3 regions of the Nocardia sp. NPDC058176 genome follow, and region 2 is predicted to be linked to each of the others. Evidence: riboswitches for the same ligand, from Rfam matches in the RefSeq annotation. Region 2 holds a riboswitch; each other region holds the start of a gene.
The links. A riboswitch is a leader RNA that binds a small molecule or an ion and turns the genes downstream of it on or off. The one in region 2 is predicted to bind S-adenosylmethionine.

Region 1 (7,721 bases), on a different contig from region 2:
CCCGCCCCGACAATGTCCTCGACCAACTCTCCGACGCCGTGGTCGTCGCCGGTCGCCTCGACGAGGTGGCCGACCACCTGATCGGCCACTTCGTCGACCAGGCTCGCCGCGCCGGCGCGTCCTGGACCGACATCGGCTCCAGCATGGGCGTCAGCAAGCAGGCCGCGCAGAAGCGCTTCGTCCCCAAGCAGCCGGGCGACGCGGCCGCCGCGATGGACCCGCAGGCCGGCTTCGCGCGCTTCACCGACCGCGCCCGGTCGGTGGTCGTCGCCGCGCAGGAGTCCGCCCGCTCGCTGGGCAATCCCGAGATCGCCCCCGCCCACCTGATCCTCGGTCTGCTGAGCGAGCCGGAGGGGCTGGCGGTGCAGGAGATCATCGGCCGCGGTGTCACCGTCGACGCGGTGCGCGAGGCCGCGAACGCCGCCATCCCGCCCGCCGGGGGCGAGCTGCCCGCGCTGATCCCCTTCGACGGCGAGGCCAAGAAGGCGCTCGAACTCACCTTCCGCGAGGCGGTTCGCCTCGGCCACAACTACATCGGCACCGAACACATCCTGTTGGCGCTGCTCGAACAGGAGAACGGCACCGGCATCCTCAGTGGGCTCGGTCTGACGAAGGAGGCCGTCGAGGCCGACATCGTCGAACTGCTCTCGGCGTTCCTGGCCGGGCAGCAGGCGGAGGGCGAAGCCTGAACCGGGTGGCGCCCGGTTCCGATCCCGGCCGGGCGCTACCTTGCACTCTCACCCGTCGAGTGCTAAAAATGGCTTTGGCACTCGTCACTGTTGAGTGCCAGGTCGGGACGGTGAGATCGGGTTCCATCGACACCCTCGGTCGTCCGTCGCGGGCACCGCACCTGGCCAGCGTACTTTGGGGCGATCCAACCTGTGGTCGTCTCGTGTGTCAGCCATAGACATGTGGAGGATCTCAACGCAATGGCCAAGACAATTGCGTACGACGAAGAGGCCCGTCGCGGCCTCGAGCGGGGTCTGAACGCCCTCGCCGACGCTGTCAAGGTGACGCTGGGCCCGAAGGGTCGCAACGTCGTGCTCGAGAAGAAGTGGGGCGCCCCCACGATCACCAACGATGGTGTGTCCATCGCCAAGGAGATCGACCTCGAGGACCCGTACGAGAAGATCGGCGCCGAGCTGGTCAAGGAAGTCGCCAAGAAGACGGATGACGTCGCCGGCGACGGTACGACCACCGCCACCGTGCTGGCCCAGGCGCTCGTTCGTGAAGGTCTGCGCAACGTCGCGGCCGGCGCGAACCCGCTCGGCCTGAAGCGCGGCATCGAGAAGGCCGTCGAGGCCGTCACCGCCAAGCTGCTCGACACTGCCAAGGAGATCGACACCAAGGAGCAGATCGCTGCTACCGCTGGTATCTCCGCGGGCGACCCGGCCATCGGCCAGCTCATCGCCGAGGCGATGGACAAGGTCGGCAAGGAAGGTGTCATCACCGTCGAGGAGAGCAACACCTTCGGGCTCCAGCTGGAGCTGACCGAGGGCATGCGCTTCGACAAGGGCTACATCTCCGGTTACTTCGTGACCGACCCCGAGCGTCAGGAAGCGGTCCTCGAGGATCCGTACATCCTGCTGGTGTCGTCGAAGATCTCGACCGTCAAGGACCTGCTGCCGCTGCTGGAGAAGGTCATCCAGGCCGGCAAGCCGCTGCTGATCATCGCCGAGGACGTCGAGGGCGAGGCCCTGTCGACCCTGGTCGTGAACAAGATCCGTGGCACCTTCAAGTCCGTCGCCGTCAAGGCGCCCGGCTTCGGTGACCGTCGCAAGGCCCAGCTGGCCGACATCGCCATCCTCACCGGTGGCGAGGTCATCAGCGAAGAGGTCGGCCTCTCCCTGGAGACCGCCGGTATCGAGCTGCTCGGCACCGCGCGCAAGGTCGTCATCACCAAGGACGAGACCACCATCGTCGAGGGCGCCGGCGACGCGGAGGCCATCAAGGGCCGCGTGGCGCAGATCCGCACCGAGATCGAGAACTCGGACTCGGATTACGACCGTGAGAAGCTGCAGGAGCGCCTGGCCAAGCTGGCCGGTGGCGTTGCGGTGATCAAGGCCGGTGCCGCGACCGAGGTCGAACTCAAGGAGCGCAAGCACCGCATCGAAGATGCCGTGCGCAACGCCAAGGCTGCCGTCGAAGAGGGCATCGTCGCCGGTGGCGGCGTGGCCCTGCTGCAGGCCGCCCCCGCGCTGGACGGCTTCGAGGGCCTGTCGGCCGACGAGGCGACCGGTGTCAACATCGTGCGCGTCGCGCTGTCGGCTCCGCTGAAGCAGATCGCCTTCAACGCCGGCCTCGAGCCCGGCGTGGTGGCCGAGAAGGTCTCCAACCTCCCCGAGGGCGAGGGCCTCAACGCCGATTCCGGCGTGTACGAGAACCTGCTGGCCGCCGGCGTTGCCGACCCGGTCAAGGTCACCCGTTCGGCCCTGCAGAACGCGGCCTCCATCGCGGCCCTGTTCCTCACCACCGAGGCCGTCGTCGCCGACAAGCCGGAGAAGGCCGCCCCCGCGGGCGACCCGACCGGTGGCATGGGCGGCATGGACTTCTGATCCCCCGGATCAGCTAGTTCCCGCAAGTCACGAAAGCCGACCTACCCCGGTAGGTCGGCTTTCGGCATTCCGCCGAACAACACGAACAACTGAACTAGTTTCGAACTAGGTGTAGCGTGGTGGTATGGCCACACGCACCTTCCCGTTCTCGACCCTGATCAACAAGCAGACGAGTGTCTTTCCCGCTCTCGCCGACGCCGAGGTCATCCTCGAGCGCCGGGATGCCGAGAACCTGGTGCTGATGCGGTCGGAGCGGTTCGACGCGATGGTCAAGGGTCTCGGCCTCGCCGCGCGCTCGCTCGCGATCATCGCGAAGGCCAATCGCCCGCTCGCCGAAGAAGTATTCGCCGAGGAACTCCCGTGGCTGACATGGCTTCCGGCGGAGGCCCGCCCCGAATGCATTCGTGAGCTCCTCGAACACCTCCTCGCAGGAGCCGAAACCGGTCTCCTACTACCCTTTTCCCGGGCATTGAAGGAGTGGCAGTCGACCGCGGAGATCTACTCCGACCCGGAGTTGGCTCGCCGCCTGCGCGGACCGTTCGACACCGAGGACTCGACAGTGTTGCCACGCCCCGGCGGTGCGGATGCCTGAGTCGCTGCGGCGAGGTGATGAGGTCCGCCGCCCGACCGGGTGGGTCGTTCGTGCCGTCGACCTGCGTGCAGCCAAAGGGTGGACGCAGCTGGTGAGCCAGGCGCAGGCCAACGCCGACCGCGCCTGGATCGCGATAACCACCGACCCGCGCTGTCGTGACGACCCAGCACGTCAGCATCCACTGAAATACGACTTGAGCCGAGTGAAGGTCGACGGATCCGATTGCGAGCAATGGCAGTTCGAGGTCACCGGCGGCGGTCGACTCTGGTACGCGATCGATGACGAGAACCGCACGTTGTGGATCACCCACGCCGGCACCGGTCACCCGAAACAGACCGACCGCCGAAGGTAGGGCGGAGGTCGCTAGCCCACTGGGGTGAGGCGGAGGCGTTCGGCGAGTTCGTTGAAGATGTAGAAGTTGGGGATGGTGCTCACGGGGGTGAGGGAGCGCCAGGTGCCTGCGGTTTTGATGCGGATGTGGCCGCTGCGGGCGTCGATGAGGTGGATGTTGTCCCAGGGGAAGGATTCGGCGCGGAAGGTGAGGGCGTCGAGGGAGAGGGACAGTTCGCCGAAGGTGACGGTGTCGCCGTTGTCGATGGCGGCGACGGCGGCGGGGAGCTGGGTCGCGGTGACGGCGGATTGGATGGCGCGGGCCCATTCGCGGGCGCGGGCGAAACCCTCTTCGTCGATGGTGGCCTCGACGCCGCCGGGGCCGCTCAGCTGCAGCAGGTAGGTGACCGCGACGGTGTCGTGGAAGGGAATGGTCTCCTGGCGCACTTCGGTGCTGTCCCAGCGGAATCCGGCGACCCGCTGACCGGAGCGATACACGGTGACACCGTGATCGAACAGGTCGATTCGCGCGGCCCGGTTCTGCCGGTTGATCATGCCGCGCCGGAACGCGAGCAGGACCGGCAGCGCGGCGATGGCGAGCAGCGAGACGCCGCCCTGCCAGGCGCCGACGGCGGTGCAGATCACGCCGATCACGGCGATACTGCCCGCGACGATGCCGCAGCCGCGCACGAAGGTGTCGTCGGCCGGGGTGGCGAGGAAGGTGTCACGGTGCGCGCCGAGGTGCTGATACTCCGCCATGAGGTGTATCAGTTGGGTCAGTGGCACGGTGTGCCGGGCTTCGGTCGCGTCCTCCGGCCTGTTCGGAGTGATCACTCGTCCCTCCATGAGGCGTCTTTCATTCGCGGCGAAGCGTATGCGAACCGGGGGGATATCGCCACTGCAATGCCGGGATTCGAGCGGGGAGATCCGGGCAACGACCGGCCGGAACGCCCTCCGTGCCCCGGCGCGACCGGCGACCGTCCTCGGCGAGCGCCACCTCCGGCACCCCTGCGCGGCATCGGCCCATGTCATCGCTCCCGGATAGGCTGGATCGCGTGCTGTTCGTGGATGAAGGTGTGCGCGAGGGCCCGGCGATCGTGTTCGTGCACGGTATCGCGGGCTCGCCCGACTGGTTCGCCGCTGTCGCCGAGCGGCTGTCCGGTGACTTCCGGGTGATCCGGGTGGACGTCCGCGACCAGCGCGACGATTTCGGCGTGTCGGCCAGGACCGCCCCGGTCGCGGAGCTGCTCGACGAACTCGCCGTGTCCGAGGTGACCGTGGTCGGCCATTCCTTCGGCGCCGAGATCGCGCTGGAGCTGGCCACGAGTTCGGACCGCGTGGCCCGCGCGGTGGTGGTCGGCCAGGGTCCGGACTACCGGCAGGCCCGGATTCCCGCGGCGGCGAAGTGGGTGGTGCGCCCGTCATCGGTGCGCCTGGCCCAGCGGTGGGCGCCGGCGCCGGTGGTCCGGTTGTGCCTGCGGAGTTCGTTCGCGCCGGGTTTCCGCTACGAATCCTCGCCCGGCCTCGCGGATTCGGTGGTGCGTGACTTTCGCGGCACGGTCCCGGCCGCCCTCGCCTACACCGCGGGCGCGCGGGCCGACGACCTCGCGGCCCATCCGCTCGACGCCCGCGTGGCCGAACTCGACCTTCCGGTACTTGTCGTGCACGGCCGCCGCGACCACCTCTACGATCACGTCTCGACGCTGGCCAGATACGCCGCGGCGGGCGCGCGCACGCACTTGGTCGAGCATGCGGGGCACGCGCCCCAGGTCGAGCAGCCCGATGAATTCGTCACCGTGCTGCGGGAGTTCCTGCGCGACTGAAGAAGCCCGCCGGAAGGATCCGGCGGGCTCGCGGGCGAAGTGTCCTAGCGTTCGGCGGCGGCCTTCACCCTGGCCAGCGTTTCCCGCATGCCCGAGACCAGGTTCGCCTCGAACTGCTGCTCACCACCGAGCGCGACATTGATCATGCCGCGCACCGGCGCGGGCACGCCCTTGGGCGCGACCACGCGGGATTCGGTGACGCGGGTGCCGGTGGCGGTGGGCTCGAGTTCGTAGCTCCACACGGTGCGGTTCTCGTTCATCTGGAACGCGAACACCTGGTTCGGCTCGAAGCGCACGATGCGCGAGGTGGTCGGCCAGATCTTCCAGCCGTCCTTGTTGATGTTGAGGGTGAACGTCCCGGTCCGGACGCCGCCGAGTGCGATCATCTTCCGCGTGGTCGGACTGAACTCGGAGATCCGCCCCAGATCGGTGAGCACCGACCACACCTGCGCCGGCGACGCGGCGATTTCGATACTGGCTTCGAGATTTTTCGGCAACGTTGCCTCCGGGAATGTGTGACGGTCGGTCACGCACAGCATATGCACTGGTGAGCGGGCCTTCCTCCGCCCCTGGTCGGATTTTTTCACCATGGTCGCAATTCTGGTCAAAATTATTGCGCCCGAATAGGTTTCGATGGACGGTCACGAGTTCCAGCATCGAGCCCCGGCTTGCTGGGCGGCAACCCTCCATTGGCGGCGGGGTGCTCCGGGTGACGACCGGATGGCGGGGACGATCCCGCCATAAGCGTCCTTTTCTGGAGGGTCTATCCATGTCTGTAGTCCAACTCGACGCCACCCGTGCCCCGGAAACGATCGCGACGACCTTCGTCGTGGTCGCCGACCGGTTCCTCGGGATTTCCAAGGATGATCGGGTGCATACCGTGTCGGGCCTGGTCGCGCTGCTACGCAGCGGACGGTTCCACGCGGCCGATGCGGAACTGGCCGTCCATCTGGGGCAGGGCATCACCCGCCACGATCTCGACTACCTCGAGCACGTGGCGGCCATTCACGCACCGCAGGCGCGGTTGCGGGTGGTCGGCGAGATCGCCGAACCGGCCCGCAGGCACCACGTGCACAAATATCAGGACTCCAATGTCCTGCTGGCGGGCCTGGTCAGGGAGGACGAGAACCTCTTCCGCGCCGACCTGCGCCTCGACGGCGACAACGAACTGCTGCTCGACCACCAGACCGGTGAGCACGTGCAGGGCATCGTGGTGATCGAGGCCGTGCGTCAGCTGTTCCTCGCCGCGTTCGAACTCGAGTACGGCGTCCGCAGGCCGCAGGAGCACTTCTACATCGTCTGGAACAACGTGGACCTGAAATTCGGTTCCTTCCTGTTCCCGCTGCCCGCGACCCTGCACGCCCAGCTCACGCCGGTCTCGGTGGACGATCCGGGCAAGTTGCAGTTCCTGATCGAGACCGAGGTCCGCCAGTTCGGCAAGCCGGTCGCGAGCTCGCGCATCGAGTTCGCCGCACTGCCCAACGAGCGGATCTCCCAGATCGAGCGGGCCAAGGCGGCCAAGGCGGTCGACGCGTACCTGGCGGCCTCGGCATGAGCGGAGCTGCGTTCTTCGATGTGGACGAGACCGTGATCACGGTCAAGTCCATGTTCACCTTCCTGCGCTTCTGGCTCGCCGAGAACGGTGACGACGGCAGCGAGTACGCGCGCATCACCGACGATCTCAAGGCGCGGGCGAGTGCGGGTGGCCCGCGCGAAGAGATCAACCGCGAGTACTACCGGGCCTATCGCGGCGTCGAGTACGCCGCGCTCGAGGCGGCCGGGCAGCGCTGGTTCGCCGAGTTCGTCGCCGAGGGGGCCGCGTTCTACGCCGAGGCCGTGCGGGCCTTGCGCGAGCACAAGGCCGCGGGGGTGCGCACGGTCCTGCTGTCGGGATCGTTCGCCCCGGCGATCGCGCCGGTCGCCGCGGCGGTCGGTGCCGACCACGTCATCGCCACCGAACCGCTGCTCGACGAGCACGGCGTGCTCACCGGTGAGGTGCGCAGGCCGATGATCGGCGCGGCCAAGGGCGAGGCGGTGGTGGCGTACCTGCGCGAGCACGGGATCAGCGCGAACGACACCTGGGGCTACGGCGACCACGGCACCGACCTGCCGTTCCTGTGGTTGGTCGCCCGGCCCGCCTATCGCGGCGAGGACCCGAAGCTGGTCGCGGCCGCGCGCAGCGGCACCTGGCGCCACCTCGGTGATCGGCTCGGCGATGCGCAGGGCAACGAGTTCTCCGATGACCGAAAGGTGGCGTCGGTATGGTGAAGCGTCGCTACGAGCTGACCCCGACCACCCAGGGTCCGCTGTATCCGCCGAGCGAGATCGTGGACGCGGCAGGGGATTTCATCGTCGTCGGGTTCCTGAACGAGGAAGCTCCCGATGGTTCGGTGACCCGGCGGTGGGGTAGTGCGATCGTCG
Region 2 (7,721 bases):
GGCCGATCTTGGCACCGAGTCCGCGAAGCCACAGGTTCATCACGGGAGTACCCGTGGCGGCGCGGGCGAACCAGGGCGCCGCGACGGTCTCGACGAAGGCGTCGGAGACCTCGTTGCGCCACACGAACGAGCTCCACAGCGGATGCTCCACGGCCTTGATCCGGCCGACGATCAACCACTTCGCGGCGACCGCGATCGCCCCGGCGACCGCACCGGCGGCCATCAGCACCACGCCCGAAACCAGCGCGGCGACAAGGTAATCGGTGTGCTGGGCGATCAGGGCGAGCACGAACAGCACGCCGAGGCCGATGGCGAAGGTGATCATCACCGGGATCAGCCGGCAGGTCTCGACGACGGCGCGGGCCAGCTTCAACCGCAGCGGCGGATCGAAAGTGCGCGCGGTGTCGGAGGAGTCGGTGTCGCGGCGCAGGCGCACCGGCGGGCTGCCCAGCCACGACGAGCCCGCCTTGGACTTGATCGGCGCGGCCGAGAGCACCGCGACGAGGCCGTTCTTGGGCACCCGCCGGCCGGGCGCGGTCATGCCGGAGTTGCCGAGGAAGGCGCGCTTGCCGACCTTGGCCTCGCCGATGCGCAGCCAGCCGCCGCCGAGTTCGTAGCTGCCGATCATGGTGTCGTCGGCCAGAAACGCGCCGTCGGCGACCACGGTGAACTTGGGCAGCAGCAGCACCGTCGAGGCTTCGACGTTCTTGCCGATCCGGGCGCCGAGCAGGCGCAGCCACAGCGGGGTGAGCAGGCTGGCGTAGAGCGGGAACAGGAAGGTGCGCGCGGAGTCGAGCAGGCGTTCGGTGGCCCACACCTGCCAGCCGGTGCGGCTGCGCACGGGGTGGTAGCCCTCGCGCAGGCCGATGCCGAGCAGGCGGACCGCGATCACGGTGGCGGCCGCGTAGACACCGAGGCTGAGCAGGGTCGCGACCGGGAGGATGGCGAACCCGCGCAGGGCGGCGGCGCCGATGGTGGTCTCCTCGCGGACCCACCAGGCGATGAAGGTGCCGCCCACGGCGAGGCCGAGCACGGGCATCGCGGCAAGTGCCATCGACGAGATGCCGAAGACCACCAGCCAGTGCCTGGCGCGTTCGGGGGTGTGGTCGGGCCAGCGGCGCGGCGCCTTACCGGTCTTCGCGGCCGGGGAGCCCGCCCATTCCTGTTCGCCCTTGACCTTGCCCGAGACGGCCGAACCGGGGGCGATCTCGGCCTTCTTGCCGATCTTGGTGCCGGGCAGCAGGATCGAGCGGGCGCCGATCACCGCGCCCTCGCCGATGGTGATGCCGCCGATGTGCACGATGTCGCCGTCGACCCAGTAGCCCGACAGGTCGACCTCGGGTTCCACGCTGGCGCCGTCGCCGAGTTCGAGCATGCCGGTGACCGGGGGCAGGGTGTGCAGGTCGACGCCCTTGCCGATCTTGGCGCCCAGCGCGCGGGCGAACGGGACCATCAGCGGTGCGCCGGACAGGCTTTCGGCGCCGCTGGCCTCGGACAGGCGGACCGCGGCCCACAATCTGAGGTGGACCCAGGAGCCGCGTGGATACGAACCCGGCCGTAGCCCGGCCAGCAGGATGCGAGCGCCTGCCACGCACAGCGTCATCCGGCCGATCGGCGAGATGAACAGGACGAAGGCCAGCACGATCCACCACCACGACAGGCGGGGCAGCCACGGCAGCGAACCCGACCAGGCGGCGATGCCGGAGACCACGGTCAGCCAGGTGACCCATTGCAGGCCGGTCAGGGTGGTCAGCGGGATCGTGGCCAGGACCTGGGCGAGCTGGGCGCGGCGGGGAGTCGGGGCGACCACGCGTTTGTCGACGGCCGCGACCGGCGCGCTGCCGTCGAGCAGCTCGACCAGCGAGCCGAGCCGGGGGTGATCGTAGAGATCGGCAACCGTGACGTGCGGGAACCGTTCGCGCAGCGCGCCGACCAGCTGGGCCGCGGCCAGCGAGCCGCCGCCGAGATCGAAGAAGTCGGCGCTCAGATCGGTGGCCTCGGCGCCGAGGATGGCGTCCCAGAGCCCGGCCACCCAGGCCGCGGTGCCGCCGAGACCGGAGTCGGATGTCTCCTCGGTGCTCGGCAGCGGCCAGGGCAGCGCGTCGCGGTCGACCTTGCCGGAGGTGCGGGTCGGCAGGTCGGCGACGATCGCCAGGCGCGGCACCAGCGGGGCCGGAAGTTGTTCGGCCAGAATCTCTCTGGCCTTCTTCACGTCGAAATCGGGTCCGGCGCCGGTGAGGTAGCCGACCAGGATCTTGTTGCCCGCCTTGGTGGTCCGGATCGCGGCGGCCGCGCCGCTGATGCCGGGAAGGTGCTGCAGGGCGTTGTCGAGCTCGCCGAGTTCGATGCGGCGGCCGCCGATCTTGATCTGGTCGTCGGCGCGGCCGAGGAAGATCAGGCCCTCGCGGTCGTTGCGCACCAGATCGCCACTGCGGTAGGCGCGTTCCCAGCCCAGCGAGGGCAGCGGGGCGTACTTCTCGGCGTCCTTGGCCGGATCGAGGTAGCGGGCCAGGCCGACGCCGCCGATCACGAGTTCACCCGACTCGCCCTCGGGCACGGGATTGCCCTGCGGGTCGACGACGGTGAGATCCCAGCCGTCCAGCGGCAGGCCGATCCGGATCGGCATCCCGCCGTCGAGCAGCGCGGCGCAGGCGACGACGGTGGCCTCGGTGGGGCCGTAGGTGTTCCACACCTCGCGCTCGACGCCGCCCGCGAGACGTTCGGCCAGCTCCGGCGGCACCGCCTCGCCGCCGAAGATCAACAGCCGCACCGACTCCAGCGCCTCGGCGGGCCAGGTCGCGGCCAGGGTCGGCACGGTGGAGACGATGCTGATCTCGCGGCGCATCAGCCAGGGGCCCAGGTCGGCGCCGGTGCGGACCAGGTCACGCGGGGCGGGGACCAGGCAGGCGCCGTGCCGCCAGGCCAGCCACATCTCCTCGCAGGAGGCGTCGAAGGCCACCGAGAGACCGGCGAGCACACGGTCGCCGGGGCCGATCGGGGCGCGCTGGAGGAACAGCCGGGCCTCGGCGTCGACGAAGGCGGCGGCGTTGCGATGGGTGACCGCAACGCCTTTCGGGGTACCGGTGGAGCCGGAGGTGAAGATGATCCAGGCGTCGTCGGCGGGGGTGGGCAGGGTGTTCCAGTCCGAGACGTCGGTGCGGCCCGCCGCGGCGGTGGCCGACTCGATGCCGTCGCCGGTGGCGATCGCGCTCACTCGCGCCTCGCCGAAGACCAGTTTGGCCCGTTCCTCCGGGTCGTCGGCGTCGACGGGGACATAGGCGGCGCCGCAGTAGAGCACGGCCAGGATCGTCACGTAGAGCGCGGCGCTGCCGGAGGGCATCCGCACGCCGACCCGGTCGCCGGGGCGAACGCCCGCCGCGGTCAGCTCGGTCATCCTGGACTCGATCGCGGCGATCAGTTCCAGGTAGCTGAGCACGACCGTGCCGTCGTCGATGGCAGGCGCGTCGGGATGGGCGAGTGCGGTGCTGGTCAGGATGTCGACCAGGGTGCGCGGCGGTGCGGCGAGGTCGGCGCGCAGCAGCGGATCGCGCAACGTCCCCGTCGCGGCCTCGGTGCGTGGCTCGAGCATGGCGATCGGTCCACCTCTCATCGGTTGACCCCCATCGGTGGTGTCTGTTGTTTCACGGCCGGGTTACCAGGGGGCAAACGGGATGGTCACCGGATGCCAACGGTACTCGCCGGATGGTGTGGCCCACGGCAACCGCGGGCGGGCGTCGTCGCGGGATCACGACGCCGCGGGCGGCGGCTCGTCGAGTGCGGTGCGGGCCAGCCGGTGCAGGGCGGCCTGCTCGTCGGCGTCCAGTGGCGCCAGGACGCGGGCGGTGGCCTCGGCGATGATCTTGTCGGTGCGCTTGCACTGCTTGCGTCCGGCCTCGGTGATCCGCAGCCGGTACTTGCGCCGGTCCTTGCCGTCGCGGGTGCGTTCGACCAGGTCGGCGCGCTCGAGCGCGTCGATGAGGCGGACCACTTCGCTGCGGTCGATGCCGAGCGCGTCGCCCACCTTCTTCTGGGTGAGGTCGGCGTTCTCCGCGATGAAGGTGAGTACCCAGTGATCGCGCAGTGGGATGCCGATCTCGGCGTGCAGTGCCTTGGTGAGCCGTCCGAGCGCGTACACCGGGTAGCGCGGCAGGCCGCGGACGGAGTTCGTGTTCGTGGACATGTCGGCCACCCTAGCAAATAGTGGGGGAAATCAATCATTTGGGATGTCCATGATCGGGAGTGTCGACTGTTTCGGTGGATGTGGTAGAGGGGCAATTCGGTGGCAATCCGGCCGGGTGCGCACCGTCACGTGCGGTGTGTTCGCCAGAAGATGTTGCGGTGCAAGGGATTCCGGGCGGTCGGTTCCGGCTCGCCGAAAGGTGGTTGACATCCTCGGCGCTCGTCTGTCACTCTCGATGCAGGTCACGAGTACCAGCGACAAGCCCCGGCTAGCTGGTCGGCAACCCTCCTCCGCGGTGGGGTGCTCCGGGTGACGACCAGGCCGCCGTCCGCTGTGGGCGCGGCAAGCGCGGACTCTTGCACCCATTTCGGGAACGAGTCCCTGAGCCGACGGGATACTCCTGATGACTGCTGTGATCGACCCCACCTGTGCCCTGGCGACCGTCTCCGGCGCCGACCTCCAGGTTCCGCTCGTGCAGGGCGGCACCAGCACCTACGCCAACTTCGACTATGCCGCGAGCGCACCCGCGTTGCGGCAGGTCACCGACCGGATCTCGCAGCTGCTGCCGTACTACGCCAGCGTGCACCGCGGCGCCGGCTACGCCTCGCGGATCTCCACCGAGTGCTACGAGGCCTCGCGCGGCGCCGTCGCCCGGTTCCTCGACGCCGCCGACGACCAGGTCGTCGTGTTCACCCGCAACACCACCGACTCGCTGAACCTGCTGGCCGGATGCGTGCCGGGGGAGACCGTGGTCCTCGACATCGAGCACCACGCCAACTTCCTGCCGTGGACCGCGCACGGGCGCCGCGTCGTCGAGGCCGCCGACACCGTCGAGGAGACGATCCGGCGGGTCGTCGCCGAACTGTGCAGCAAGCCCGCCGCGCTGCTCGCGATCACCGGGGCGTCCAATGTCACCGGTGAGGTGCTGCCGCTGGAGCGCCTGGCCACCATCGCCCACCTGTGCGGTGCGCGGATCCTCGTCGACGCCGCCCAGCTGGCGCCGCATCGCCGGATCTCCCTGCGCGAGACCGGCATCGACTACCTCGCCTTCTCCGGGCACAAGCTGTACGCGCCGTTCGGCGCCGGTGTGCTCGTCGGCCGACGGGACTGGCTGGACGCGGGCGAGCCGCATCTGGCCGGCGGTGGTGCGGTGCGCGAAGTCGGTGTGGCGCAGGTCGAATGGGCGCCCGCGCCGCAGCGGCACGAGGCCGGATCGCCGAATGTGCTCGGCGCGGCCGCCATCGCCGCCGCCTGTGACGCGCTGGCCGCGTTCGATCCCGCCGAACTCATCGAGCACGAACGCTTCCTGGCCGATCGCCTGCGCGACGGGCTCACCGCGATTCCCGGGGTCTCGCTGGTCAACATCTGGTCCGACAGCGCCGATTCCGTCGGGATCGTCGCCTTCACCGTCACCGACCACGCCCCCGGCAAGGTCGCCGCCTACCTCTCCGCCGAACACGCCATCGGCGTCCGCGACGGCCGCTTCTGCGCCCACCCCCTGCTCGCGAGCCTCGGCCTCGACGCCGCCCTGCGCGCCAGCATCGGCCTCGGCACCACCGCCGCCGATGTGGACCGGTTGATCGGCGCCATCGCGACGTTTGTCGAATCCGGTCCCTCGTGGGAGTACGCCACCACCGACGGTCTGTGGAATCCGACCCCCGAAACCCGCCCCCTCACCGCCGATTCGCCCGCGGGCGCGGCACCCTGCCTGATCGGCTGAACGGGTGAGGCCTCGGCGTCGTCGTGAGTTCGGCGTCGGCTGACCCCGGGCCACTGTGGATCCAAACGAATCTTGGCCGCTGAGAGGTGTTCTCGGCGGTCGAGTTCGTTCAGCGGGCAAGTGGCACGATGTCCTGACGATTCGGGCTCGCCCGTCGCGAATTTGCAGGTTTAGAACCATGCTGAATGGGTAACGCACGTCGGGTCGGTCGCGATCAAACCCCTATAGCTTGCTCGTCCACTCAAGGGGAGATTGTGACTCGACCGATTCAGTCGCCCGATCCATGGGCTCGCCCGCCCCGGCAGCCGGACAAGAAGCGGCGCTGGCCCGTTGTTGCCGGGATCGGCGCGGCCGGTGTGGTCGGACTCCTCGTTGGCGTCGGAGTCGGTGAAGAGGAGTCCTCGGTCGCCCAAACCACGACGATCACGTTGGTCGAAACCGTCACTGCCACATCGGCACCGACGACCACCTCCACCGACCCGGCCACGCCGACGGCCGAACCGACACCGACCGCCGAGGTGACACCGACCGCCACCGAGGACTTCCCGGTAGCGCCGCTGGCCCCGCCGGTACCGACCACGACCATCGTCGCGCCACCGCCGCCACCGGTCATCCTGCCCGCGCCGACCACAACCGTGCCCGCCCCACGCGTCGCCGAGGTTCCCCCACCCGCCCCCAGTGCCTACTACCCGAACTGCGCCGCGGCCCGCGCCGCCGGAGCCGCGCCGCTGTACGCGGGCGAACCCGGCTATCGCTCCGGGCTCGACCGCGATGGCGACGGAGTCGCCTGCGAATAGGGCTCGATCAACTCGCGCTCCTCGACCACGCCTTCGGCGGCGTCGCGTGCCGAACCGGCCAGCACGGCGCCGTCGTGAGTGGCCGTCGGGCGGTTCGGCTCAGTCGAGGTCCGCGTCGAGTGCGTCCCAGGTGATGGTGACGGCGAGTGGGTCGGTGATCGCGATCGCGGTGGGGCTGTGGGAGCGGAAGCGGGTTTCGGTGGAGATGTAGACGCCCGCGGTGTTGAGGCGGAGGATTTCGATGGACTTCACGCGTCCGTCGTTGTTCTCCATGCGGACGATCCAGTACTGCTCGATACCGAGGCGCGCGTATTCCGCTCGCTTGTCGACGCAGTCGGCGGTGATCGTCGCCGGTGACACCACTTCGACGACGAGGAGGGTGTCTCCCGCTGTCGGTTTCGTCTTCCACTTGTCGCGCGGGTCCTCGATGCAGCGATACACGATGGCATCGGGACGGCGGAAGTTGAAGGGCACCTCGGAGACCAACATGTCCAATTCGCCACTGGCTTTCAGGCATGGTTGCCCAGGACTGCGCTTGCGGATCGCTTCCCGCAGGGACTGTTTGATCACGTCGGCGATGGTGATGTGATTCGGCGAGGGTGAGTCGCAGTGCACGAGGAGGCCGTCCTTGACCTCGATCACTCGGGCGAGGTCTTCGGGCATCGCCAGATACATGTCCAGGTCGATATCCGGGACACCGGCGCGCAACCACGACCAGTCGTATGCCTCGCTCACCGGACCAACACTAGCTGTCGCACGCTGGTCGACGGCCCGATCAGGTGTCGAGGGCGGTGGGGCGGTGGTATTTGCCGTTGTAGTAGAGGAGGGGGGCGGCGGAGGGGGAGATGTCGGTGTCGTCGTGGACTCGGGTGACCAGGCCTACGGCGAGGGTGTGGTCGCCGATGTCGATGAGGTTGTGGATGGTGGTGCGCAGCCAGATGGGGGTGCCGTGCAGGACGGGTTCGCCGGTGTCGAGGGTGGTCCAGAGGGCTCGGTCGGTGAAGCGGTCGGCGGCGGTGCGGGA
Region 3 (7,721 bases), on a different contig from region 2:
AGCCGTCGTGCCCGTCGCGCGAGTGCACGATCTCGAGTCCGGCGCAGCCGGGCAGACCCTCGGCCAGCTCGGCCTGGGTGTGCAGCGGGTAGAGGCGATCGGAATCGACGCCGCCCACCACGCACGGCACCGACGTCGAGGCCAGCGCGGCGGCGACGCCACCCCGGTCGCGACCGATGTCGTGGCGGTTCATGGCCTCGCTGAGCAGCACATAGGTGGCCGGGTCGAAGCGGTTCACCAGCTTCTCGGCCTGGTGCTCGAGGTAACTCTGCACCGCGTAGCGGCCGCCCCGCCACGGGTCCTCGTCGCCCTGGGGACGATTGGTGAAGCGGTGGTCGAGTTCGCCCTCGGTGCGGTAGGTCAGGTGCGCGATGCGGCGGGCCAGGCCCATGCCGGTCGTCGGCGCGCGGCCGGTGCCGTGATAGTCGCCGCCCTGCCAGTCGGGGTCGGCCGTGATGACGGCCATCTGGGTGGTCTGGGTGCCGATCTGATCGGCGGTGGCCCGCGCGCCGACGGCGAGTACCAGCGCCGCCGCGACCCGCTCCGGCTTGTCGATCATCCACTCGAGCACCCGCATGCCGCCCATCGAGCCGCCGACCACCGAGGCCAGGCGCTCGACCCCGATCAGGTCGAGCAGCTGTGCCTCGGCGGTCACCTGGTCGCGAATGGTCAGCTCGGGGAAACGCGAACCCCACGGGCGGCCGTCGGGCGCGATCGAGGACGGCCCGGTGCTGCCCTTGCAGCCGCCGAGCACGTTGGTGGCGATCACACACCACTCGTCGGTGTCGATCGGCGCGCCGGGGCCGATCATGCCCTCCCACCAGCCGGGCTGGTCGTTGTCGGCACTGGTGATGACGTGCGAGTCGCCGGTGAGGGCGTGCTCGACGAGCACCACATTGTCCAGGGTGGGCGAGAGCTCACCCCAGCGTTGCACCGCCAGCCGCACATCGGGGACGACGGCGCCGTTCTCCAGCGCCACCTCCCCGATGGCGACCACGCCGAGTCGCCCGTCCGGCGGCGGCAGGGCCACTCCGGTTCCGGGACGGGCGATCGGCGATTCGGTGCTCACAGTCACGTGCGCGCCGCCGCGAATCCGGCCGCCAGATCGGCCAGGATGTCGTCGATGCCCTCGATGCCGACGGCGAGCCGGACCAGGCCGGGCTTGACGCCCGCGGCCAGCTGCTCTTCCGGCGTCAACTGCGAATGCGTGGTCGACGCCGGGTGAATCACGAGGGAACGCACATCACCGATGTTAGCGACATGGCTGTGCAGGCTGAGCGCGTCCACGAACTTCTTGCCCGCGTCGACGCCACCGGCCAGCTCGAAGGCCACGATCGCGCCCGCGCCCTTGGGCGCCAGCTGCTTGGCCCGCTCGTGCCAGGGCGAGGTCTCGAGGCCCGCGTAGTGCACCACGTCGACGCCCGGCTGCTCGGCGACGAACTTCGCGACCACCTCGGCATTGGCCACGTGCCGCTCGACGCGCAGGCTCAGCGTCTCGATGCCCTGGGCGATGAGGAAGGCGTTGAACGGCGACACCGCCGAGCCCAGGTCGCGCAGCAGCTGCACACGGGCCTTGAGCGCGAAGGCGGGCGCGCCCAGGTCGGCGAAGACCGCGCCGTGGTAGCTGGGGTCGGGCTCGGTGAAGCCGGGGAAGCGGGGCTTGCCGTCGGCGTCGCGCACGGTCCAGTCGAAGGTGCCGCCGTCGACGATCACGCCCGCCACCGCGGCGCCGTGGCCGCCCAGGTACTTGGTGGCCGAGTGCACGACGATGTCGGCGCCGTGGGCCAGCGGCTGGATCAGGTACGGGGTCGCGACGGTGTTGTCGACGATCAGCGGCAGGCCCGCGGCGTGCGCGACACCGGCGATGCCGGGGATGTCGAAGACCGCGCTGCTCGGGTTGGCGATGGTCTCGCCGTAGAAGGCCTTGGTGTTGGGCCGGATCGCGGCTTCCCACTGCGCCAGGTCGTCGGGGTCCTCCACGAAGGAGACCTCGATGCCGAGCTTGGGCAGCGAGTAGTGGAACAGGTTGTAGGTGCCGCCGTAGAGGTGCGGGCTGGACACGATGTGGTCGCCCGCGCCCGCCAGGTTCAGGATCGCGAAGGTCTCGGCGGCCTGGCCGGAGGCCACCAGCAGCGCCGCGACGCCGCCTTCGAGCGCGGCGACGCGCTGCTCCACCGCGTCCTGGGTGGGGTTCATGATCCGGGTGTAGATGTTGCCCGGTTCGGCGAGACCGAACAGCGCGGCGGCGTGGTCGGTGTCGCGGAAGGTGTAGGAGGTGGTCTGGTAGATCGGCAGGGCCCGCGCGTTGGTCGCTGCGTCAGGGGCCTGGCCCGCGTGGACCTGCTTGGTCTCGAACGACCAGTTCTCGGGCAGGGCAGAGTCGGACATGTCGGTGCTCCAGGGGGTTGTTCGCCGGGTATCTCGTCAGATGGGTCGGATCGACGGACAACAACACATGGTGGCCTCCTCGAATGCGCGCTTGCCCTCGACCTTCGAGAGCCCGGTCATCACCCGGAGCACCCCACCGCAGCTGGAGGGTTGCCGACCAGCGAGCCGGGGCTTGGCGCTGGTACTCATGACCTTGCCGTCATGTTAACCGGACATCTCGCCCGCGCGGAAATTTCCCCCGATTTCGTCGAGAAGATCACTGGCCCGCGCGGCGTGTTGCCGCCGCGGTCCCGCACAGCGGGCCCTCCCATCGCGGTGAGGTCGGTGGCAGCAGTACGCTTGTCTTGTTTGCACCACACGTCCCGCAGACAACGCGGGGCATATACGTTGTCTGTTGGAACAGCTGGGGTCCGCTCACAAGCGTGTTCGCCTGGCCGTGCAATGAGGGCACCATCCTAGGAGGACACGAAGATCCATGTCCAAGATCAAGGTTGAAGGTACCGTCGTAGAACTCGACGGCGACGAGATGACTCGGATCATCTGGCAGTTCATCAAGGACAAGCTGATCCATCCGTATCTCGACGTGAACCTCGAGTACTACGACCTCGGCATCGAGTATCGCGACAAGACAGACGACCAGGTCACCGTCGACGCCGCGAACGCCATCAAGAAGCACGGCGTCGGCGTGAAGTGCGCCACCATCACCCCGGACGAAGATCGGGTGAAGGAGTTCGGCCTCAAGAAGATGTGGCGCTCGCCCAACGGCACCATCCGAAACATTCTGGGTGGCACCATCTTCCGCGCGCCGATCATCATCTCCAACGTGCCCCGCCTGGTGCCCGGCTGGACCAAGCCGATCATCATCGGCCGTCACGCCTTCGGCGACCAGTACCGTGCCACCGACTTCAAGGTCTACGAGGCGGGCACCGTCACGCTGACCTTCACGCCGGAGGACGGCAGCGAGCCGATCGTGCACGAGGTCGTGAAGATGCCCGAAGACGGCGGCGTCGTCATGGGCATGTACAACTTCAAGAAGTCGATCGTGGACTTCGCGCGGGCCTCGTTCAACTACGGCCTGCAGCAGAACTACCCGGTGTATCTCTCCACCAAGAACACCATCCTCAAGGCCTACGACGGCATGTTCAAGGACACCTTCCAGGAAGTCTTCGACGCCGAGTTCAAGGCCGAGTTCGACGCGGCGGGCCTGACCTACGAGCACCGCCTGATCGACGACATGGTCGCCTCCTCCATGAAGTGGGAGGGCGGCTACGTCTGGGCGTGCAAGAACTACGACGGCGACGTCCAGTCCGACACCGTGGCCCAGGGCTTCGGCTCGCTCGGCCTGATGACCTCGGTGCTGCTCACCCCGGACGGCCGCACCTGTGAGGCCGAGGCCGCGCACGGCACCGTCACCCGGCACTTCCGCCAGCACCAGCAGGGCAAGCCGACCTCGACCAACCCGATCGCGTCGATCTTCGCCTGGACCCGAGGGCTGGAACACCGCGGCAAGCTGGACAACACCCCCGAGGTGATCGGCTTCGCGCAGGCGCTCGAAGACGTCGTCATCAAGACCGTCGAGGGTGGGCAGATGACCAAGGATCTCGCGCTGCTCGTCGGCGGGGATCAGGGCTACCTGAGCACCGAGGAGTTCCTCGGCGCCCTGGACGCCAACCTGGCCCGCGCTCTCAAGTGAGGCGAAGCCGGTGAGAAGAAGGGCGTCTGCACCCACCGGTGCAGGCGCCCTTTCTTCATCGGAGACGGTCCTGCTGCCATGGCCCGCGGAGTTCGGGCGGGACCGGCCGCGCTACGTGCTCGTTGTCGCACTCGCGCTGTTCTGCGCGCTGGGGACGTGGGTGTCGCTGGTCGGGTGCGTCACCGCGATCGGTGCCGCGGACGTGCTGTGGGTGGTGTTCTGGGGATCGAGCACGATGGTGTTCGGGCTGATGATGTTCGCGCTGCCGTTGTTCTGGCGGGTGCGCCGGCGGAAGCTGCCGCCGATCGCCCGTGTCGTGACGCCGGGTGGTGCGGCGCTGTTCGTCCCCGCCCCTCGGCGGACCCAGCTTCCGGCACTGGCGTTTCTCGTCGGTGGGTCCCTGTGGATGGCGTGCTACGTCTTCCTCGGGATGACCGTGTGGGAACCGGATGCCGAGCTCCACCACCTGTGGAACTACCTGGTGTTGCTGCTGGCGCTGGCCATCTGCGTGTTCGGCGGGTACGCGGCGTGGACGACGGCGCGAGCGCTGCGGCACCGGCACGGCTTGCTCCTCGCCCCGGACGGCATCGCGGTGGAGGCCGGATACGCCCAGCAGACGACCGGTTGGGACGACATCGGTTCCATCTGGCCGCGTGCGGACAACAACAACTACCAGGTCATCGTGGTGTCCCATCGGCTCACCACCGTGCGCCGAACCCGGCTGGTGCGCTCGCGCGGTCACACCGCGCGCGAGATCCGGCTCAACGCCGCCACCTACCGCATCGACCCGGCGTTGCTGTTCCATCTGATCTGCCACTATCGCGTCCACCCCGAGCACCGCCACGAACTGAGCACCGGCGACGCCGTCGCCAGAATTCGGCGGGGCGGGCTGTCCTCGACAGCGGACCGCGCGTGATCGCGGTGGGCCGGGGTGGGGTAGCTCACGGTCTTCTCGGGTAGCGAACGGTGGGCAACGGTCGTTGCATGGAGGCGTGAGTTCTTCCATCGTCGCCGTCGAGGCGCCACGTACCGGTTGGCATGTCCCGGCGATGCTGGCCTTGGCGCTCGGCGGGTTCGGGATCGGTACCACCGAGTTCGTGACCATGGGGTTGCTGCCCGATATCGCGAGGGCCTTCGACATCTCCGAGCCCTCGGCCGGTCATGCGGTGTCGGCGTACGCGCTGGGCGTGGTGGTCGGGGCGCCGTTGATCGCCGCGTTGTGCGCGCGGGTGCCGCGCAAGAAGCTGTTGATCGTGTTGATGGCGGCGTTCACCGTGGGCAATGCCGCCACCGTGCTCGCGCCGACCTTCGGGACGCTGGTGGCGGCCCGGTTCGTGTCCGGTCTGCCGCACGGCGCGTATTTCGGTGTCGCCTCGCTTGCCGCCGCGACGCTCGCACCCGTGGGGCAGCGGGCCAAGGCGGTGGCGGCGGTGATGCTCGGGTTGAGTGTGGCGAATGTGCTCGGGGTACCGGGGGCGACCTGGCTGGGTCAGCATCTCGGGTGGCGTAATGCCTATGTGGTCGTCGCGGTGATCGGGGTGGCGACCGTGGCGGCGCTGTGGCGCTACGTGCCCGATCTGACGAGCATGAAGATCAGCAATCCGATGACCGAACTCGGTGCGCTGCGTCGCCCGCAGGTGCTGCTCACCCTCGCCGTCGGCGCGATCGGGTTCGGCGGCATGTTCGCCGTCTACACCTACATCGCCACCACCATGACCGATGTCGCGGGCATGTCCATCGGCGCGGTGCCGATCGTGCTCGCGCTGTTCGGCCTCGGCATGATCGTGGGCAACATCGGCGGCGGCATCCTCGCCGACCGCGGCGTCGACCGGTCGATCTTCGTCGCCATGATCGCCATGGTGGTGATCCTGGCCGGCTTCGTCCTCGCCGCCCACAACCCGATCACCGCCGCCCTCGGCGCCTTCCTGGTCGGCGCGTCCGGTGCCGCCCTCGCCCCCGGCCTGCAAACCCGCCTGATGGACGTCGCCGCCGACGCCCAAACCCTCGCCGCCGCCCTCAACCACGCCGCCCTCAACATCGCCAACGCCGCGGGCGCCTGGCTCGGCGGCCTGGTCATCGCCGCGGGTCTCGGCTACACCGCCCCCGCCATGGTCGGCGCCATGCTCGCGGTCCTCGGCGTCGCCCTGTTCACCGTCACCGTCTGGACCGCCCGCCGCGCCGCTCCCAACACGCCGTAGCCGATTCGAAAGTCTCTTCGAATGACCGTACGTTGCAGCGCATGCCGAGCTACCTTCACGAAGCTTTGCTAGACCTGTTCCGCAACGAGTTGTCCCTGGCGTTCTCGCTACTGGCCGACGAATTCGGAGTCCCCGTCCCCGATTTGGCCAACCTGAGGGCCGAACCCTGCGATTTCACCGATATCGGACCCAAGGAGTTCCGTGGTGACCTGGCGCTGAGCACACACGACGCCCGGGATCGTCCCGTGCTCGGTGTCTGCGTCGAGGTGCAACTCGATGCCAAGGATGTCCGCCGGTGGAAATGGCCGGTGTACCTGACGACGCTGCGGTCCCGGCTCTGCTGCCCGGTGGTGCTGCTCGTGGTGACACCGAGCCCCAAGGTCGCCAAATGGGCCGAGCAGCCGATCGAACTCGACAACTTCGGCTCGGTCGTCCGCCCGCAGGTCCTCGGCCCCGACCGCTTTCCCCTTGTCACCGACCCGGACGAGGCCAGGCGTTCCCCCGAACGCGCGGTACTCTCGGCCATGGCGCACGGTGCCGGACCGCAGCGGGACGAGGTCCTTACGGCGTTCCTGTCCGGCCTGATGAGAACCGACGAAGAACATGCGAAAATGTACTTCGAGCTGGTTGATGGCACCCTGACCACCGCGGCAAGCCGACGCCTGGAGGAACTGATGGAGCGCACTCCCGAACACCGCGGCCGTATCGCCACCAAGTACGTGGCCGAAGGTCGAGAGGAGGGCCGCACAGAAGAAGCTGCCCATGCGCTGCTCACCGTGTTGACCGCGCGGGGGCTCGAACTGTCGGCCGCGCAGCGCGCTCAGCTCGCGGAGTGCACCGACCACGACCAACTCCGCGAATGGCTGAATCAGGCCATCACCGCAACTTCCGCGAGCGAGCTCTTCGGCTGATGCCGACGCCACAGGAGATCGGCACGCAGGAACCGTCGCGGACTGGCAAATACGTTCCACGCGGGCGCATCGCGAAGAAGTGGGTTGCGGAAGGGTATGCGCTGGGCCTCGCGGAAGCGCGCGCGGAAAGACACGTGGCAATAGCCGTGGAGGTGACATTGCGCGCGGTATTCACTGTCCTCGACGTTCGTGGGTTCGAAGTGTCGGACGCGCAACGCACGCAACTCACTGAGTGCCGAGACCCCGGCCAGCTCGACACCTGGTTGGGCAGGGCCGCCGCCGTCGATCACGTCGACGAGATATTCACCTGACACTGTCCGCGGTGATCATTCCGGCTTCGGTGGTTTGCCGTCGGCTGGGCGGGCCCAGCCGAAGCTGAGGTGGACGGCTCGTTGCCAGAGTTCGTATTCGTCGTCGCGGGTGTGGCGGTCGGGGGCGGGGCGCCATTGGGCGGCGACCTTCCAGTTGTGGCGTAGGCCTTGGAGGTCCGGCCAGAAGCCGACGGACAGGCCTGCGGCGTAGGCGGCGCCG

Region 1: it holds a riboswitch for S-adenosylmethionine, as region 2 does, so the genes downstream of both, ACFVVM_RS15540 (AfsA-related hotdog domain-containing protein) here and ACFVVM_RS23245 (aminotransferase class V-fold PLP-dependent enzyme) in region 2, are expected to answer to the same signal.
Region 3: it holds a riboswitch for S-adenosylmethionine, as region 2 does, so the genes downstream of both, ACFVVM_RS34030 (bifunctional o-acetylhomoserine/o-acetylserine sulfhydrylase) here and ACFVVM_RS23245 (aminotransferase class V-fold PLP-dependent enzyme) in region 2, are expected to answer to the same signal.

Annotation. Positions count from the first base shown of each region.
Region 1 covers NZ_JBHVVA010000002.1:651,174-658,894, reverse strand. The annotation lists gene ACFVVM_RS15575 (Clp protease N-terminal domain-containing protein) at 1-689, shown strand, start outside; gene groL (chaperonin GroEL) at 930-2,555, shown strand; gene ACFVVM_RS15565 (hypothetical protein) at 2,680-3,147, shown strand; gene ACFVVM_RS15560 (hypothetical protein) at 3,140-3,499, shown strand; gene ACFVVM_RS15555 (DUF6585 family protein) at 3,511-4,311, opposite strand; gene ACFVVM_RS15550 (alpha/beta fold hydrolase) at 4,533-5,300, shown strand; gene ACFVVM_RS15545 (SRPBCC family protein) at 5,345-5,797, opposite strand; SAM riboswitch class IV at 5,940-6,053, shown strand; gene ACFVVM_RS15540 (AfsA-related hotdog domain-containing protein) at 6,070-6,855, shown strand; gene ACFVVM_RS15535 (HAD family hydrolase) at 6,852-7,568, shown strand; gene ACFVVM_RS15530 (hypothetical protein) at 7,562-7,721, shown strand, end outside.
Region 2 covers NZ_JBHVVA010000004.1:416,284-424,004, forward strand. The annotation lists gene ACFVVM_RS23235 (Pls/PosA family non-ribosomal peptide synthetase) at 1-3,589, opposite strand, end outside; gene ACFVVM_RS23240 (MarR family winged helix-turn-helix transcriptional regulator) at 3,746-4,180, opposite strand; SAM riboswitch class IV at 4,421-4,535, shown strand; gene ACFVVM_RS23245 (aminotransferase class V-fold PLP-dependent enzyme) at 4,584-5,900, shown strand; gene ACFVVM_RS23250 (excalibur calcium-binding domain-containing protein) at 6,155-6,697, shown strand; gene ACFVVM_RS23255 (Uma2 family endonuclease) at 6,797-7,432, opposite strand; gene ACFVVM_RS23260 (flavin reductase family protein) at 7,473-7,721, opposite strand, start outside.
Region 3 covers NZ_JBHVVA010000014.1:29,267-36,987, forward strand. The annotation lists gene ACFVVM_RS34025 (homoserine O-acetyltransferase) at 1-1,030, opposite strand, end outside; gene ACFVVM_RS34030 (bifunctional o-acetylhomoserine/o-acetylserine sulfhydrylase) at 1,072-2,388, opposite strand; SAM riboswitch class IV at 2,471-2,581, opposite strand; gene ACFVVM_RS34035 (NADP-dependent isocitrate dehydrogenase) at 2,864-4,081, shown strand; gene ACFVVM_RS34040 (hypothetical protein) at 4,197-4,997, shown strand; gene ACFVVM_RS34045 (MFS transporter) at 5,131-6,279, shown strand; gene ACFVVM_RS34050 (hypothetical protein) at 6,321-7,190, shown strand; gene ACFVVM_RS34055 (hypothetical protein) at 7,190-7,501, shown strand; gene glpK (glycerol kinase GlpK) at 7,517-7,721, opposite strand, start outside.